Regions from separate parts of the Nocardioides sp. AN3 genome, predicted to be linked through region 2. Evidence: riboswitches for the same ligand, from Rfam matches in the RefSeq annotation. Region 2 holds a riboswitch; the other holds the start of a gene.

Region 1 (8,035 bases), on a different contig from region 2:
GGTCTCGATACGCTCGCTGGCGCTCTCTACTCGACCGGCGAGGATTGGACGCTCGCTGGCGCTCGCTACTCGACCTCCGGGATCGCTGGCGCTCGCTACTCGACCATCGGATGTTCCGCTGGTCGAGTAGCCGGAGCCGCCAGGCGAAGGCGTATCGAGACCCGACCGCTGCAGGCCCAACCCCCGAGCCCGGCGACGGGCCTCGCGGACGGTGAGCGGCAGCGGCGACCACCCGGCGGCGCGGCCGAGCTCGACGAGGGGAGGTACGACGGGCGAGTCGGCGAGCACCTCCGCCGGCTCCCCCACCTCGACGGACCCATCGCCGACCAGCAGCGCGATCCGGTCGGCGAACGGCACGACCCGCTCGAGCCGGTGCTCGGCCAGCAGCACGCTGACGCCGAGGTCGTGGACGAGCCGGGTGAGCGTGGCGAGCACGTCCTCGGCGGCGGTGGGGTCCAGCGCGCTGGTGGGCTCGTCGAGCACGAGGAGCCGGGGATGCATCGTGAGCACTGAGCCGATCGCGACCCTCTGCTGCTGTCCGCCGGACAGCGTGCGCAGGTCGCGGTCGCGCAGGTCGGCGATGCCGAGCAGGTCGAGGGTCTCCTCGACGCGGCGGCGCATGGTGGCCGGCGGCAGGCCGAGCTGCTCCATCCCGTAGGCCAGCTCCTCCTCGACGGTGTCGGTGACGAAGCCGGCGGCGGGGTCCTGGCCGACGTACCCGATGGAGGCCGCGCGCTCGCGCGGCGGCGTCCGAACGATGGAGGTGCCGTCGAGCAGGACGTCACCCGAGAGGGCACCGCCGCTGAAGCGCGGCACCAGCCCCGCCACGACGCCGAGCAGCGTCGACTTGCCCGATCCGGTCGGTCCGGAGATCACGAGGAGCTCGCCGTCGTCCACGGCCAGGTCCACGCCCGCCAGGACCGGCTGCGCCCGCTCGGGAAGGGTCACCGTGATGCCACGCAGCTCCAGCAGGGGCGGGTTCATGCGGCCACCTCGACCTCGCGAGCTGACGGGCGGGCCGGCGTACGGTCGACCGGGAGCCGGGGCGTCGGAGCCAACACAGCAGGCGCCAGGGCGACGAGCACGCCGACGAGCGCGGCGACGCTGACCTGCGGAGAGGCGCCGAGGTCGGGGTTGGTGATGGCGTACTGGTGCTGGGCGACCCACGAGCCCACGCCGCCGACGACGATGCCGGTCAGCGCGACTGCGGTCTCCGGCCAGCGCCACGGGTCGGGCCGGTAGGTCGTGCGCCCCACGCGCCGTCCCGCGGACGCCATGCCGGCGACGCAGACCCCCACGCCCACGGCCAGCACCACGGCGCCCCGGCTGACCGGCCCCCACGAGCCGCCGAGGAAGGTCTGGTCGAGGAGGGCGTACGCGCCGATGCACACCCCGATGAGGCCGATGATCATGAGGGAGCCCGTGAGACGGCGCTGTGCCGCGGTGGCGTCACCCGCGCGGCCGTAGCCGCGCGTGTCCATGCCCGCAGCGAGGGTGAGCGAGCGCTCCAGGGCGTCCTCGAGCACGGGGACGACGAAGCGGCGCAGACGGCGCACGCCGCGCGACCGCTCACCGACCTCGGCGCGCAGGCGCTGAGCACGGCGGACCCGCTGGACACTCTCGGCCAGCTGCGGCAGGACGCTGACGGCGACGACGACGGCGGTGCCCACCTCGTAGAGCGCGGCCGGCATGCTGCGCAGGAGCCGCTTGGGGTTGGCGAGGGAGTTGGCCGCGCCGACGCAGATGACGATCGTCGCGAGCCGGAGCCCGTCGTAGAGGCCAGCGAGGACCGACTCCCGCGTCACCGGCCCCAGGAGCGTGATGCCGAGGACCCAACCCGGCAGCGGGATCTGCGGGAGGTGCACGATCACGGTGCCGCCGACCGCCCCACCCAGCAGGATCCGGAAGACCACGCGGATGGCGACGATGACCGCCCCGGCGATGAGGTAGATCCGGAACGAGCCGGCCCACGGCTGGTCGGAGCGCCTGGCGCTGACCACCACCGCTGCGGCGCCGATCAGCATCAGCAGCAGCCAGGGGTTGGTGGTCTGGGAGGCGTACGCCGCCAGCCCGATCGCCCACAGCCACCAAGCGACCGGGTGCAGATCGCGGGCGATCCTCGTCATCGGGCGGTCATCACAGGGTCATCGCAGAGTCATCGCCGGCTCATCGCGCCCGTCTGGCCCAGGCGATCCCACCGGCCGCGGCCGCCAGCACCGCGATGAGCACGGGCGGGACCCAACCGGGCATGCCACCACTGCTCTCGCTCGACGCCGGCGTGATGGCCGCCTCCGTCGTCGGGCTCATCGATGCGCTCGGGGTCGGGTCGGCGCTCGTCGTCGCGACCGCGATGGCCGAGCTCGATGCGGGTGACGGCGACGACTTCGGCCCGGGCTTGCGCGATGGGCTGGCCGACGGCGCGGTCGTCGTCGCACTCGCGCTCGGGGTCGTGGGGCCCTTCGGTGCGACGCTGCTGGTCGCGCGGGTGGCTGGCGCCTTCGAGGGCCGTGGCGTGCGGGTGTTGCTCGGCTTCGGCTTCGGCGCGGTCGAGGCCGATCGCGTCGGGGTCGAGCATGAGCCGGTCTGACCGGGCTTGCGCGGCGTGCCGCTGCACTGCCAGGCGAGCGCGACGGAGTCGCCGGCGCCGACGGCCTGCGAGTAGACGCCCTGTGAGGCGTAGACCCAGCCCTTGCCGTTGTCGACGAAGAAGCCCCAATAGGACGTCGTCGTGAAGCAGCTGCCCTGCGACGGCTTGCCGTTGACCTTGCAGACGACCCCCGGCTGTCCGGTCAGCCGACCGAGGGAGACGCCGGCGCTGGTGAACGCCTTGTCGGCGGTCGATCCGGTGCCGCACCCGGCCGCCGTGCCGCCACCGAGCGCGCCGTAGTCGACGACGACGCTGACCTGCTCCGCCGAGCACGACGCTGCCTGAGCCGGTGCGGAGGGCAATGCCAGCGTGGCCGCCGCGGTGATCATCACCGCGGCGACCAGCTTGGCCATCGTGCTCAGCGGGGCCATCGTCAGCAGCCGCGGAGGAAGCGCAGCGCCGGGCCGGCCTGCGCCGTGGCGCGACGCCACTGGTCCTGGGACGTGGTGGTGATCCCGGCGGCTCGAGCGGCGGCGAGGGCGGTGGCGTCGTACGCGATCGCGCCGTGCTCGTGCGCGAGCTTGTCCGTGGCGTTCTTGCTCGTCACCTGCAGGCGCTTGACCCAGGAGGCCGCCTTGCGGGCCTGCTTGCAGGCGCCGACCTCACCGAGAGCCCAGCCGGCAAGCCCGGTGCTGTTCGCGTTGGGGGTGGCCGTCGTCGGGCCACCGATGAAGGACCCGTCGTGGCGCTGGTGACGCTTGAGCCAACGCGTGGCCTTCGCGATCGAGGCCCGGACCCCGGCCGAGGGGTGCTTGATGCTGTGCAGGCTCAGCAGGGCCAGCGAGGTGGTGTCGGGGTCGGGCGCACTGCCGACGACGTCTCCGGGGACGCACTTCTGCGACGAGGACGAGGCGGCCGAGAAGGTGAGCCGGAAGTAGCCCGCCGAGCACTGCTGGGCGAGCAGGAACCGCACGACGATGCGCGCTCGCGGCGAGCCGGCGTCGGAGAGTGCCCGTGCCGCGAGCGCCTGCCCGACGGTGTTGGCGTAGTCTGCCGAACCCGCGTCATGGATCCGCCCCTTGGCCGGGCCGGACGTGATGACCCGAGCGTTCAGACGCTTGATCAGGTTGACGCCCCCGAACGAACGAGGGTTGCCGCCCAGCGTCTTGGCCGTGACCGCCGCCTTGGCGACGGACCCCGCGAACACGTCGCTGCTGGCGCCGTAGTCGACGCCCGTCGTCCAGCTGTTCACGTGCGCGGCGAGCGTCCGCCGCGTCTTCGTGAGCGCCTTCTTGTGACCACCGATGGCCTTGAGCGCGACAGCCGTGTCGGCCGTGAGCCCGTAGTCGTCGAAGTCGTACTGGCTGTTGTGCACGACGCCGGTCGAGATCTGTCGAGCAAGCCAGGAGCCGGCCTGCGCGGAGGGCGTCGCCGCCATCGAAGGCGAGGAGAGAGCCGGGATCATGAGCAGTCCACCGGTGAGGGCGGCGGCTGATCGGAGGAGGAGTCGCATGGTTTCCTTCCCGCTGCACCAGCGGGAGGGCCTCGCGAGCACACCCGCTGTTGTCCGCGACAGCGTGGTTGTCAGGACGCGTCGCGGCGGGTGGTCCGACTCGCCCCTGGGCAGGGGCACACGGTTGCGGGTCAGTGCCGGACTCTCACCGGCTTCCCCCACGCGCGGGCGTGATGAATGTGGAGATGTAGCGGCCGAAGCCTAACCCCGCAGTCAGTCCCAGACCCAACCCGCCCTCTCAGCCCTTGGCCTCGCGGGGATCGCGGGGATCGCGGACGGACACGGCCGGCGTGCCCTCGTCGCGCAGCTCGAAGAGCTCCGTCGCGGCCAGCAGCTTCGTCAGCGTCGCGTAGCCGTAGTTGCGCCAGTCGAGCGAGGACTGGTTGCGGATCTTCTGGCCGACCTTCGACACCGCCGCCCACCCGTCCTCCTCGGCGGCTCCGCGGATGGCGCTGCGCAGCAGCCGGACGAGGCCGGAGTTGCCCTTGAGGTCGCCGCTGGGGACCCTGGCGCGCCCGTCGGAGGTCGGTTCGGCGTCGGCGCTCCGGTTCTCGTCGGCGTCCACCTCGGACTCGTCCTCACCGAGCCGGTCGACCACGGTGAACCGGGTGCAGGCGCTCTGGAACGGCGCCGGCGTGTTCGCGCGGCCGTAGCCGTAGACGGCGCGGCCCTTCTCTCGCAGGTAGTGGACGAGCGGGGTGAAGTCGGAGTCGCTCGACATGATCGCGAAGGCGTCCGGTGAGGCCGCGTGGAGCAGCTCGACCGCGTCGATGGCCAGCGCCATGTCGGAGGCGTTCTTGTGGGTGGTCAGGTCGAACTGCTGCATCGGACGGATCGCGGCCCCGTGCAGCTCCTCCACCCACCGCTTCAGGTTGGGCTTGGTCCAGTTGCCGTACGCACGGCGGATGTTGCACTCGCCGTACTCGGCGAGGTCGTTGAGGATCGAGTCGATCTTCGAGGCATCCGCGTTGTCCGCGTCGATGAGCAACGCGATCCTGAACGGCTCCGCCACGTCAGGAGAGCTTCTCGAGGATCAGCTCGCGCACCCGGCCGGCGTCGGCCTGGCCACGCATCTCCTTCATGACCGCACCGATGAGCGCACCTGCTGCGGCGACCTTGCCGTCCCGGATCTTGTCCGCGACATCGGGGTTGGCGGCGATGGCGTTGTCGACCGCGGCCGACAGGGCGCCGTCGTCGGAGACCACGGCGAGCCCGCGGGCGGCGACGATTTCGGCGGGCGAGCCCTCGCCGGCGTACAGGCCCTCGAAGACCTGGCGCGCCAGCTTGTCGTTGACCGTGCCGGCCTCGACGAGCTTCTGCACCTCGGCGACCTGCGCCGGCGTCACCCCGACGTCGGTCAGCTCGACGCCCACGTCGTTGGCACGGCGGGCGAGCTCGGAGAGCCACCACTTGCGGGCGGCCTGTGGCGCCGCTCCGGCGGCGACGGTCTCCTCGATGAGCGCGAGCGCTCCGGCCGCGGCCGCGTCGCGCATCTCCAGGTCGGAGAAGCCCCACTCGGTCTGCAGCCGGGCCCGGCGCTCGGCCGGCGGCTCGGGCAGCGTGCCGCGCAGCTCCTCGACCCACTCGCGCGACGGTGCGATCGGCACCAGGTCGGGCTCGGGGAAGTAGCGGTAGTCCTCCGCATCCGACTTCTCGCGGCCGGGCGACGTCGTGCCGGTGTCCTCGTGGAAGTGGCGGGTCTCTTGCAGCACCTTCCGGCCATCGAGGAGTACGCCGGCGTGGCGGCTCATCTCGAAGCGGACCGCCCGCTCGACCGAGCGCAGCGAGTTGACGTTCTTCGTCTCGGTGCGGGTGCCGAGCACCTCGGAGCCCTTCGGCGCCAGCGACAGGTTCACGTCGCAGCGCATCGAGCCCTGCTCCATCCGGGCGTCCGAGACCCCGAGCGCGAGGATCAGCTCGCGCAGCGCGGCGACGTAGGCACGAGCGACCAGAGGCGCCTTGGCGCCGGTGCCGGTGATCGGCTTGGTGACGATCTCGATGAGGGGGATGCCGGCTCGGTTGTAGTCGACGAGCGAGTGGTCGGCGCCGTGGATGCGGCCGGTCGCTCCACCGATGTGGGTGGTCTTGCCGGTGTCCTCCTCCATGTGCGCCCGCTCGATGCCGATGCGGAACGTCTCCCCCTCGACCTCCACGTCCATGTAGCCGTCGAACGCGATCGGCTCGTCGTACTGCGAGGTCTGGAAGTTCTTCGGCATGTCCGGGTAGAAGTAGTTCTTCCGGGCGAAGCGACACCACTCGGCGATCGAGCAGTTGAGCGCGAGGCCGATGCGGATGGCGGACTCGACGGCCTTGCGGTTGACCACCGGCATCGCACCGGGCAGCCCGAGGCACGTGGGGCAGACCTGGCTGTTCGGCTCGGCGCCGAACTCCGTCGGGCAGCCGCAGAACATCTTCGTCGCCGTGTTGAGCTCGACGTGGACCTCGAGGCCCAGCGCCGGGTCGAAGTCCTCGAGGACCTCGTCGAACCCAATGAGCGTGTCGGTCACTGCTTCTCCTCGTTGGTCGAGTAGCCCGAGCCGCTAGACCTCTCGTTGGTCGAGTAGCCCGAGCCGCTAGACCTCTCGTTGGTCGAGTAGCCCGAGCCGCTAGGCGAGGGCGTATCGAGACCCGGCATATCGAGACCCGTTGGCGTCAGCGGGGCACCCCACTGCTGGATGAGCGCGGACTCGAGGGCGGCTCCGACTTGGTAGAGCCGCGCGTCCTCGAGCACGGGCGCGAGGATCTGGAAGCCGACCGGCAGGCCGTCCTCCGGGGCCAGGCCGGCGGGCACCGAGATGCCCGGGACGCCGGCCAGGTTGGCGGGGATGGTCGCGAGGTCGTTGAGGTACATCGCGATCGGGTCGTCGAGCTTCTCGCCGAGCTTGAAGGCGGTCGTCGGCGCGGTGGGGCTGACGAGCACGTCGACGTCGGCGTACGCGCGGTTGAAGTCCTCGATGATGAGCGTGCGGATCTTCTGCGCCTGCCCGTAGTAGGCGTCGTAGTAGCCCGACGAGAGCGCGTAGGTGCCCAGGATGATCCGGCGCTTGACCTCGTCGCCGAAGCCGGCGTCGCGGGTCGCCTTCATGACGTCCTCGGCGCTCGGGTCTCCGGGAGGAGTGACGCGCAGGCCGTAGCGCATCGCGTCGAACTTGGCGAGGTTGCTCGAGGCCTCAGCCGGCAGGATCAGGTAGTAGGCCGCCAGCGCGTGCACGAAGCTCGGCGTCGACACTTCGACGACCTCGGCGCCCAGCTTGGTGAGCAGGTCCACGGCCTCGGCGAAGCGCTGCATCACGCCGGGCTGCCAGCCGTCGCCGGAGAGCTCCTTGATGACGCCGACCTTGAGGCCGGCCAGGTCGCCTGCGGCGCCCTGACGGGCCGCCTCGACGAGGCCGGTCACCTTGCCACCTGACTCAGGCAGCGTCGCGGACGTCGAGTCGAGCGGGTCGTGGCCGCCGATCAGCTCGTGCAGCAGCGCGCTGTCGAGCACCGTGCGAGCCACGGGACCGACCTGGTCGAGGCTGTTGGCCAGAGCGACGAGGCCGTAGCGGGAGACAGAGCCGTACGTCGGCTTCACGCCGACCGTGCCCGTGACAGCGCCCGGCTGGCGGATCGAGCCGCCAGTGTCGGTGCCGAGCGCCAGCGGCGCCTCGAACGCGGCCACCGCGGCCGCCGAGCCACCGCCCGAGCCACCCGGGATCCGGTCGAGGTCCCACGGGTTGCGGGTCGGGCCGTATGCCGAGTGCTCCGTGGAGGAGCCCATCGCGAACTCGTCCATGTTGGTCTTGCCCAGGATCGGCAGGCCGGCCGCCTTGAGCCGGGCGACGACGGTGGCGTCGTACGGCGGGATCCAGCCGTCGAGGATCTTCGAGCCACACGTCGTGGGCAGGCCGGTCGTGGTGAGCACGTCCTTGACCGCGATCGGCACGCCGTCGAGC
Region 2 (8,035 bases):
CCATGGGGTGCTTGACCTTGGTCATCTCGGTGACCAGGTCGGCGGCGGCGACGAGCCGCGGGTCGGCGTACCGTCCCGTGATCACCACGTGCTGGTGACCGGGGCGGGTGCTGAGGGTGTCGACGACGTCGTCGACGTCGACCCAGCCCCACTTCATCGGATAGGTGAACTCGTCCAGGACCAGCAGGTCGTGGGTTTCGTCGGCCAGCCGGCGCTTGATCTCCTGCCAACCCTCGACGGCAGCGGTCTCGTGGTCCTCGGCGTCGCCCTGCTTGCGGGTCCAGGACCAGCCGGAGCCCATCTTGTGCCACTCGACCGGACCGCCGTCGCCGGTCTCCTCGTGAAGGCGGCCGAGCCGCTCGAGGACGGTCTGCTCGCCGATGCGCCACTTGGCGGACTTGACGAACTGGAAGACCCCGATCCGCCATCCCTGGTTCCAGCCGCGCAGCGCGAGGCCGAAGGCGGCGGTCGACTTGCCCTTGCCGTCGCCGGTGTGGACCGCCAGCAACGGCCGGTTGCGGCGCTGCCGGGTGGTGAGGCCGTCGTCGGGCACGGCGGTCGGCTGTCCCTGCGGCATCAGGCTGCTCCTCGGCTTCGGACGGTCGTGGTGAGCGCCTCGGCGCTCACCTCGGTGACCGGAACGTGCTCGGCGCGGAGCCGGCCGGCGAGCTCGGCGGCGAGACCCAGGCGAAGCGGGCCGATCTCGCTGTCGACGACGACGGTCGCCACACCGAGGCCCGCGAGGTGGTCGGCCGCCTGGAGCGAGCGGGCGACGGCGCCGGTGCCGCCGGTGGCGCGGCCGTCGGTGACGAGGACGAGGAGCGGGCGCAGGCGCGGGTCGCGCAGGCGCTCGCGGGTGATGACGCGGGCGGCCTCGAGCAGTCCTTCGGCGAGTGGCGTGCGGCCGCCGGCAGGAAGCTCCTCGAGGCGCGTCGCGGCGATGTCGACCGACCGGGTCGGCGGGAGCGCCACCTCGGCGCCGTCCCTGCGGAACGTCACCAGGCCGACCTTGTCGCGTCGGCGGTAGGCGTCCAGCAGCAGCGAGAGGATCGCCGTCTTCACCTGGGTCATCCGCTTGCGCGCCGCCATCGAGCCCGACGCGTCGACGCAGAAGAGGATGAGGTTGGCCTCGCGGCCCTCGCGTACGGCGACCCGCAGGTCCTCGGGTCGGAGCTCGACTCGTCGTGAGTCGCCTGCCGTGTCGCCCGCTGTGTCGCCTGCGGGGCTCGCCGTTGCTCGGCGCGCCGCCTGCTTCCCCGCGGCAGCGAGGAGCGTCTCGACGAGATCGAGTGACCCCGTCGGACCGTCCGCCCGCCGCGCGCCGACACGTCGTCCGGTCGAGGCGAGGGCGCGGCTGCGTCGGCCCGCCTCGCCGTCCCCGAGTCCGGTGACGGTGAGAAGCCGCGGCCGGAACGGCGTCCCCGCCCCCACCCGCCGGAGGTCATGCGAGTCGGTCGCCTCAGCAGCCACATCGTCTGACGTCCCGCCGGCTTCCCCCAGGACGTCATGCGAGTCGGTCGCCTCGGCAGCCACATCGTCTGACGTCCCGCCGCCGTCCCCGCCGCCGTCCCCCGGCACGTCATGCGAGTCGGTCGCCCCGGCAGCCACATCGTCGGACGTCCCGCCCCCCGGTGGCTCGGGCGGCTCCGGGGGGAGCTCCTCGTCGCCGAGGATCCGATCGAGGAGAGACTCGTCGAGTCCGGGCGCATCGAACGGGTTGCGCCGGCGCCGGTGCGGCAACGCGAGGAGCGCCGCGCGGCGGACGTCGGCGCGGGTCACCTCGTCGCGACCCGACCACGCGGCATGGGCGAGCGCAGCGCGGGCGGTGACGATGTCCGCACGCAGACCGTCGACCTCGAAGGCGGCGCAGATCTCGGCGATCTTGAGCAGCGCCGGCTCCCCGAGCCGCACCTTCGCCAGCCTCTCCCGAGCCGCCTCGATGCGCGAGGTGAGCAGCGCGTCGGAGTCGCGGAAGCGGGCCGCGAAGGCGGCGGGGTCGGCGTCGTACGCCAGCCTCCGGCGCACCACCTCGACCCGCAGCGCCGGGTCACGCGGGGCCGCCACCTCGACCGTGAGCCCGAACCGGTCGAGCAGCTGCGGGCGAAGCTCGCCCTCCTCGGGGTTCATCGTGCCGATCAGCACGAACCGTGCCGGGTGCGTCACCGAGACGCCGTCACGCTCGACGGTGGCGCGGCCCATCGCGGCCGCGTCGAGGAGCACGTCGACGAGGTGGTCGTGGAGGAGGTTCACCTCGTCGACGTAGAGAACGCCGCGGTGCGCGCGGGCGAGGAGCCCTGGCTCGTACTCGACGGCGCCCTTCGACAGCGCCCGCTCGAGGTGCAGCGACCCGAGGACGCGGTCCTCGGTGGCACCGACGGGCAGCTCGACCAGCCGCACGGGCCGGCTGACCACCTCGGCGTCGGCAGCGAACGGCCCGTCCGGGGAGAGGGTCGACGGGTCGGTCGGGTCGATCGAGAAGCGGTCGGCGGCGTAGACGTCGATGGGCGGCAGCACCGCCGCCAGCGCTCGTACGGTCGTGGACTTCGCCGTTCCCTTCTCGCCGCGGATCAGCACGCCGCCGATCTCGGGCGCGATGGTGGTCAGGACGAGGGCGAGGCCCATGTCGTCGAGGTGCTCCGCCTCGCAGCCGAGGACCGCGGAGAAGGGATAGTGCAATGGCATGTGAGGCTCCCGCTCGATTCGCCAACGTGGTTGGTCGGGCGCGGGGCCGGTCTTCGGACTTGTCAGGTCCTCTCGTGCGAGAGGCCTGATTCACCGCAGCGGGCCTGTGCCGGATTCTCACCGGCTTCCCAGATTCTCCCCGCCGGCCGTCCCCACCGTCTCCGATGGCTGGGTCGTTGGGGCACCTCGTGCCTGGGCGGCAGTCTGCCACACCCGCCGAGGTCCGCGACCCCGGCCGGTAGCGTCTGCCCGCGTGATCATCGTGGTGGGCATCGGCGCGGACGGCTGGACGGGCGTCCCGGAGCGTCATCGCACGCTCGTCCGCGACGCGACCCTCGTCCTCGGCGGCGCCCGCCATCTCGCGCTGCTCCCCGACGTGCCGGGCCAGCGCCGCGTGCCCTGGCCCACTCCCCTGCGCGCCGGCCTTCCGCGGCTGCTCGCCGAGCTCGACGGGCAGGACGTGGTGGCGCTGGCGTCGGGCGACCCGCTGGTGTCGGGCATCGGCACGACGCTCCTCGACCTCCTCGGCCCGGACGCGGTCCGCATCGAGCCTGCCGTCTCGTCGGTCGCGCTCGCCCGGGCACGGATGGGCTGGCCGGCTGAGACCACGACCGTCGTCACGGTGGTCGGACGCGACCCCCACGCCCTGCTGCGTCAGCTCGCGCCGGGCCATCGGGTGCTGGTGCTCAGCTCGGATGCGAGCACGCCCCCGACCGTGGCCGGGCTCCTGGTCGGGGCGGGGTACGCCGCCTCGCGGATGACCGTCCTCGGCGACCTGGGAGTCCCCGACGAGTGGCGTCGCGAGGCGTCAGCGGAGGACTGGGTGACCACCCCGCCCGACGACGTGCCCGCGTTGAACGTCATCGCGATCGCCTGCGCCGGGCCTCACCGCGGCGGCTGGGTGGCCGGGCTCCCGGACGACGCGTTCGAGAGCGACGGACAGCTCACCAAGCGAGACCTGCGGGCCTCGGCGCTCGCCCGACTCGCACCGACCCCCGGCGAGCACCTGTGGGACGTCGGCGCCGGAGCCGGATCCGTCGGGATCGAGTGGATGCGGGCACATCCGACCTGCACGGCCACGGCGGTCGAGGCCAGTCCCGAGCGGGCCGCGCGGATCGGCCGCAACGCTGCGGCGTTGGGCGTGCCCGGTCTCGAGGTGGTGACCGGCCGGGCACCGGACGCCCTGGCGCAGCAGCGGTTGCCCGACGCCGTCTTCATCGGCGGCGGCGCGACGATCCCCGGTGTGCTGGACGCCTGCCTCACCGCACTGGTTCCAGGCGGACGACTCGTGGTCCACGGCGTCACGCTCGAGACCGAGCAGCTCCTGGCGACCGCCTACGGCGAGCACGGCGGCGAGCTGACCCGCCTGGCGGTCGAGACGACCGCCCCGATCGGCTCGTTCACCGGCTGGACGCCGGCCCGCACCGTCACCCAGTGGAGTCTGACGCGGTGAGGGCGCCGTACCGCTCCTGGTGCACGAACCCCGCCAACGGCGACCGGTGTCGCCAGCCGAACCGCTCGAGGTCCGGCACGTCGGGCAGGTGGCTGACGGTGCCGACGCACAGCCAGGCGACCGGACGCACATGGTGGGGCAGACACACCAGTCCCGCGAGGTGCTCCTCGCGGTAGAAGCTCACCCACCCCACACCGAGGTCCTCCGCTGTCGCCGCCAGCCAGAGGTTCTGGATGGCACACACGACCGAGTAGAGTCCGGCGTCCGCGATCGCATGCCGCCCGAGCACCTGCGGGCCGCCGCGCGTCGGGTCGTAGCCGACGACGATCCCCAGGCCCGACTCGAGGATCCCCTCGACCTTGATGCGCTCGAACGCCGCCGCTCGCTCCCCCGTCAGCGACGCGGCGAACGCGGCGCGCTCCTCGGCCACATGGTCGTGGAACGCCCGCAGCGTGACCGGGTCGCGCACCAGGACGAAGTCCCACGGCTGGCTCATCCCGACGCTCGGCGCACAGTGCGCCGCCGAGAGGACCCGCTCGAGCACGTCGTCGGCGACAGGCTCGCCGGTGAACTCCCGTCGGGTGTCGCGGCGTCGGTTGATGACGTCGTAGAGATCCCTGACCCCGGACGTCACCGCCCGATCACCGCTTCACCTTGGGCGCGCGGTCGCGCGCGGCGTCGTACAGAAACGACTCCCCACCCTCGGCGACCCCCGGCTCGAGGGCACGGCCGACGAGGATCACCGCCGCCTGCCGCAACCCGGCCTGCTCGACCGCATCCGCGATCGTGGACACCGTCCCCGACAGGACCAGCTCGTCGGGCTGGCTCGCGCGGTGGACGACGACCGCCGGGCAGTCGGGGCCGTAGTCGGGCTCGATCTCCCCCATCAGACCGCGGATCCGGGTGATGGCCAGATGCAGCACGAGGGTGGCCCGGGTCGCGGCGAACGCGGCGAGGGACTCGGTCTGCGGCATCGCCGTGGACCGCGCCTGCGCGCGGGTCAGCACCACCGACTGGGCGAGCAGCGGGACCGTCAGCTCGCGGCCGACGAGGGCGGCCGCCGCGGCGTACGCCGGCACCCCCGGGGTGACGTCCCACGGCACCCCGGCCGCGTCGAGCCGCCGGGTCTGCTCCGTGAGCGCCGAGTAGACCGACGGATCTCCCGACACGAGCCGGACGATGTCACGGCGTGCCCGGTGCGCCTCGACCAACCGGCCGGTGATCTCGTCGAGGTCCAGGTCCTGGGTGTCCACCAGCTCGGCCGACGGCCCGACCAGAGCGAGGACCTCGGGATCGAGATAGGTGCCCGGGAAGAGCACGAGCTCCGCCGCAGCGAGGAGGCGCGTCGCGCGGACGGTGAGCAGGTCGGCCGCGCCGGGACCGGCGCCGACGAAGTGCACCACCTGAGGAGCCCTCACCGGACGTACCTCGGCGTCCACACGCCCGCGCGGCTCACCCGGGTGCCCTCGGCGCCCACGATGAGGAGACACTTCATGTCGATGGTCGCCGGGTCCAGCTCGGCCAGCGTGGTCACCGTCAGCGACTCCTCCGCCCGGCCGACGTCGCGGCCGACGATGACCACGGTGTCGGGCTTGCGATGCTCGAGGAGGACGTCGCGTGCGGTTGCGATCTGATCGGTGCGCGATCGCGAGGCCGGGTTGTAGATCGCCAGCACCAGGTCGGCCTCCGCCACCGCGCGCAGCCGCCGGTCCACGACCGTCCACGGCTTGAGCCGGTCGGAGAGCGACATCACGGCGAAGTCCGCCCCGATGGGCGCGCCCGCGCGGGCCGCGACCGCCTGGACGGCGCTGACGCCCGGCAGGACGCGGATCGGGACGCCGTGGTACGCCGGATCCTCGGCCGCCTCATACACCGCCGCCGCCATGCCGAAGACCCCTGCGTCACCGCCGGAGACCACCGCGACCCGCTCCCCCGCCTTGGCCAGCTCGAGCGCGTGCCGGGCCCGGTCGACCTCGACGGTGTTGCCCGACGCATGCCGCACCAGACCGACCCGCTGGGGCACCCGCGCGACGTAGGGCGCATAGCCGACGACGTGGTCGACCTCGGCCAACGCCGCCGACGCCTCCGGCGTCAGCCAGCCCTCCGGCCCCGGGCCGAGCCCGACGACGAGCAGCTCGGCGGGAGGGGTCTCGATACGCTCGCTGGCGCTCGCTACTCGACCAAAGGGATCGCTGGCGCTCGCTACTCGACCAACGGAATCGCTGGTCGAGTAGCCCGAGCCCTTGGGCGAGGGCGTATCGAGACCCCCGGCGCCCTCCCGCGACCGGCGGCCGTTCAGCGAGTCGCCGGTGACGACGATGAGCGAGAAGTAGGGCACCGAGTCGGCGTCGACCTCGGCGACCGGCAGCCAGCGCTGCTCGGCCATCGAGGCCCGCTCGACGTAGAGCGCGTGGTCGAGCCGGCCCGATGCCTCCAGTGCACGACGGACGGCAGGGAAGGTCCGGCCGAGCTTCATGATGACCGCGGCGTCCGTGTCGGCCAGCCGTCGGGCGAGCTCCGGCTCGGGCATCGTCCCGGGCAGCACGGTCAGCACGTCGGTCTGCCGCACGAGCGGACTCGCCGCGACGGCGGTCGCCGCCACGAACGCGGGCACTCCGGGCACGATCTCGGTCGGGTAGCGCTCGGAGAGCCGGTCGTGCATGTACATGTAGGACCCGTAGAAGAGCGGGTCCCCTTCGGCGAGCAGTACGACGTCGCGACCGGCGTCCAGATGCGCGGCGAGCCGGGCGGCCGACTCCTCGTAGAAGTCGGCGAGGGCGCCGGCGTACCCGCCCGGGTGCTCGGTCGCACCGGTCGTGACGGGGTAGGTCAGCTGCTCCTCGATGACGCCCGTGGGAAGGACCCCGGCAGCGATGCGCCGCGCGTGGGACTCCTTGCCGACGCCGGCGTGGTAGGCGACCACGTCTGCGTCGGCGATGAGGCGGGCCGCCTTCAGCGTGATCAGCTCGGGGTCGCCCGGCCCGACGCCGACCCCGTGGAAGCGGCCGGTGCCGCCGGTCGCGTGCGTGGTGCTCATTCGGTCTCCTGGGCGAGCGCATTGAGTGCGGAGGACGTCATCGCCGACCCGCCGCGGCGGCCGCGGACGGTCACGTAGGGCAGGTCGATGCCGTGCTCGGAAGAGAAGTCGATGAGGGCCTGCTTCGACTCGGCGGCGCCGATGAAGCCCACGGGGCAGCCGACCAGCGCCGCAGGCCGCGGAGCGCCGTCGAGGATCATCTCGAGCAGGTGGAACAGGGCGGTCGGCGCGTTGCCGATCGCGACCACCGCTCCCTCCAGGCGCGGCTCCCACAGGGAGACCGCTGCCGCCGTGCGCGTCGTGCCCCACGCCCGGGCCAGGTCCGGCACCCGCGGGTCGTTGAGGAGGCAGAGCACCTCGTTGTCCCGCGGCAGGCGGCTGCGGGTGACGCCGGTCGCCACCATGGTGGCGTCGCACAGGATCGGCGCACCGGCCTCGAGCGCGGCGCGTGCGGCGGCGACGAGCCGTGGATGGACGAGGAGGTCGTCGGCGAGGTCGACCTGGCCGCTGCCGTGGATCATCCGGACGGCCAGCTTCTCGGCATCCGCCGGCACCGCACTCAGGTCGGCCTCACGTCGGATCGTGGCGAAGGAGTCGACGTAGATGGCGGGTCCGCTGTCGACGTACGGATAGTGGCGCTGCGGCCGACGCAGCCCGCGCCCGGTGTCATGCAGCTCAGGCATCGGCGCGACCGTTCCTGGTCTCGGGGGCAGGGATCAGGACGCCACGCCATGGTGTGACGACGACCTCTGACACGCCGGAACCGATCTGCTCGAGCACGAGCCGGTCCAGGCCGTCGCCGGCGGGGAGGTGACGGCCGCCGGGCACGTCGCCGATGGGCAGCGCACCGATCGGCTCGGGTA

The links. A riboswitch is a leader RNA that binds a small molecule or an ion and turns the genes downstream of it on or off. The one in region 2 is predicted to bind cobalamin.
Region 1: another riboswitch for cobalamin. It lies ahead of ACYQ1K_RS10475 (hypothetical protein); the one in region 2 lies ahead of ACYQ1K_RS16175 (VWA domain-containing protein).

The regions. Positions count from the first base shown of each region.
Region 1 covers NZ_BAAIGC010000007.1:78,926-86,960, reverse strand. Annotated here, with positions in the region: gene ACYQ1K_RS10490 (ABC transporter ATP-binding protein) at 1-984, opposite strand, end outside; gene ACYQ1K_RS10485 (energy-coupling factor transporter transmembrane component T family protein) at 981-2,126, opposite strand; gene ACYQ1K_RS10480 (hypothetical protein) at 2,167-3,018, opposite strand; gene ACYQ1K_RS10475 (hypothetical protein) at 3,021-4,100, opposite strand; cobalamin riboswitch at 4,169-4,314, opposite strand; gene ACYQ1K_RS10470 (NYN domain-containing protein) at 4,339-5,112, opposite strand; gene gatB (Asp-tRNA(Asn)/Glu-tRNA(Gln) amidotransferase subunit GatB) at 5,114-6,607, opposite strand; gene gatA (Asp-tRNA(Asn)/Glu-tRNA(Gln) amidotransferase subunit GatA) at 6,604-8,035, opposite strand, start outside.
Region 2 covers NZ_BAAIGC010000014.1:38,720-46,754, forward strand. Annotated here, with positions in the region: gene cobO (cob(I)yrinic acid a,c-diamide adenosyltransferase) at 1-577, opposite strand, end outside; gene ACYQ1K_RS16175 (VWA domain-containing protein) at 577-2,682, opposite strand; cobalamin riboswitch at 2,710-2,852, opposite strand; gene cbiE (precorrin-6y C5,15-methyltransferase (decarboxylating) subunit CbiE) at 2,936-4,135, shown strand; gene bluB (5,6-dimethylbenzimidazole synthase) at 4,110-4,769, opposite strand; gene ACYQ1K_RS16190 (cobalt-precorrin-4/precorrin-4 C(11)-methyltransferase) at 4,777-5,553, opposite strand; gene ACYQ1K_RS16195 (precorrin-2 C(20)-methyltransferase) at 5,550-7,172, opposite strand; gene ACYQ1K_RS16200 (precorrin-8X methylmutase) at 7,169-7,855, opposite strand; gene ACYQ1K_RS16205 (nitrite reductase) at 7,848-8,035, opposite strand, start outside.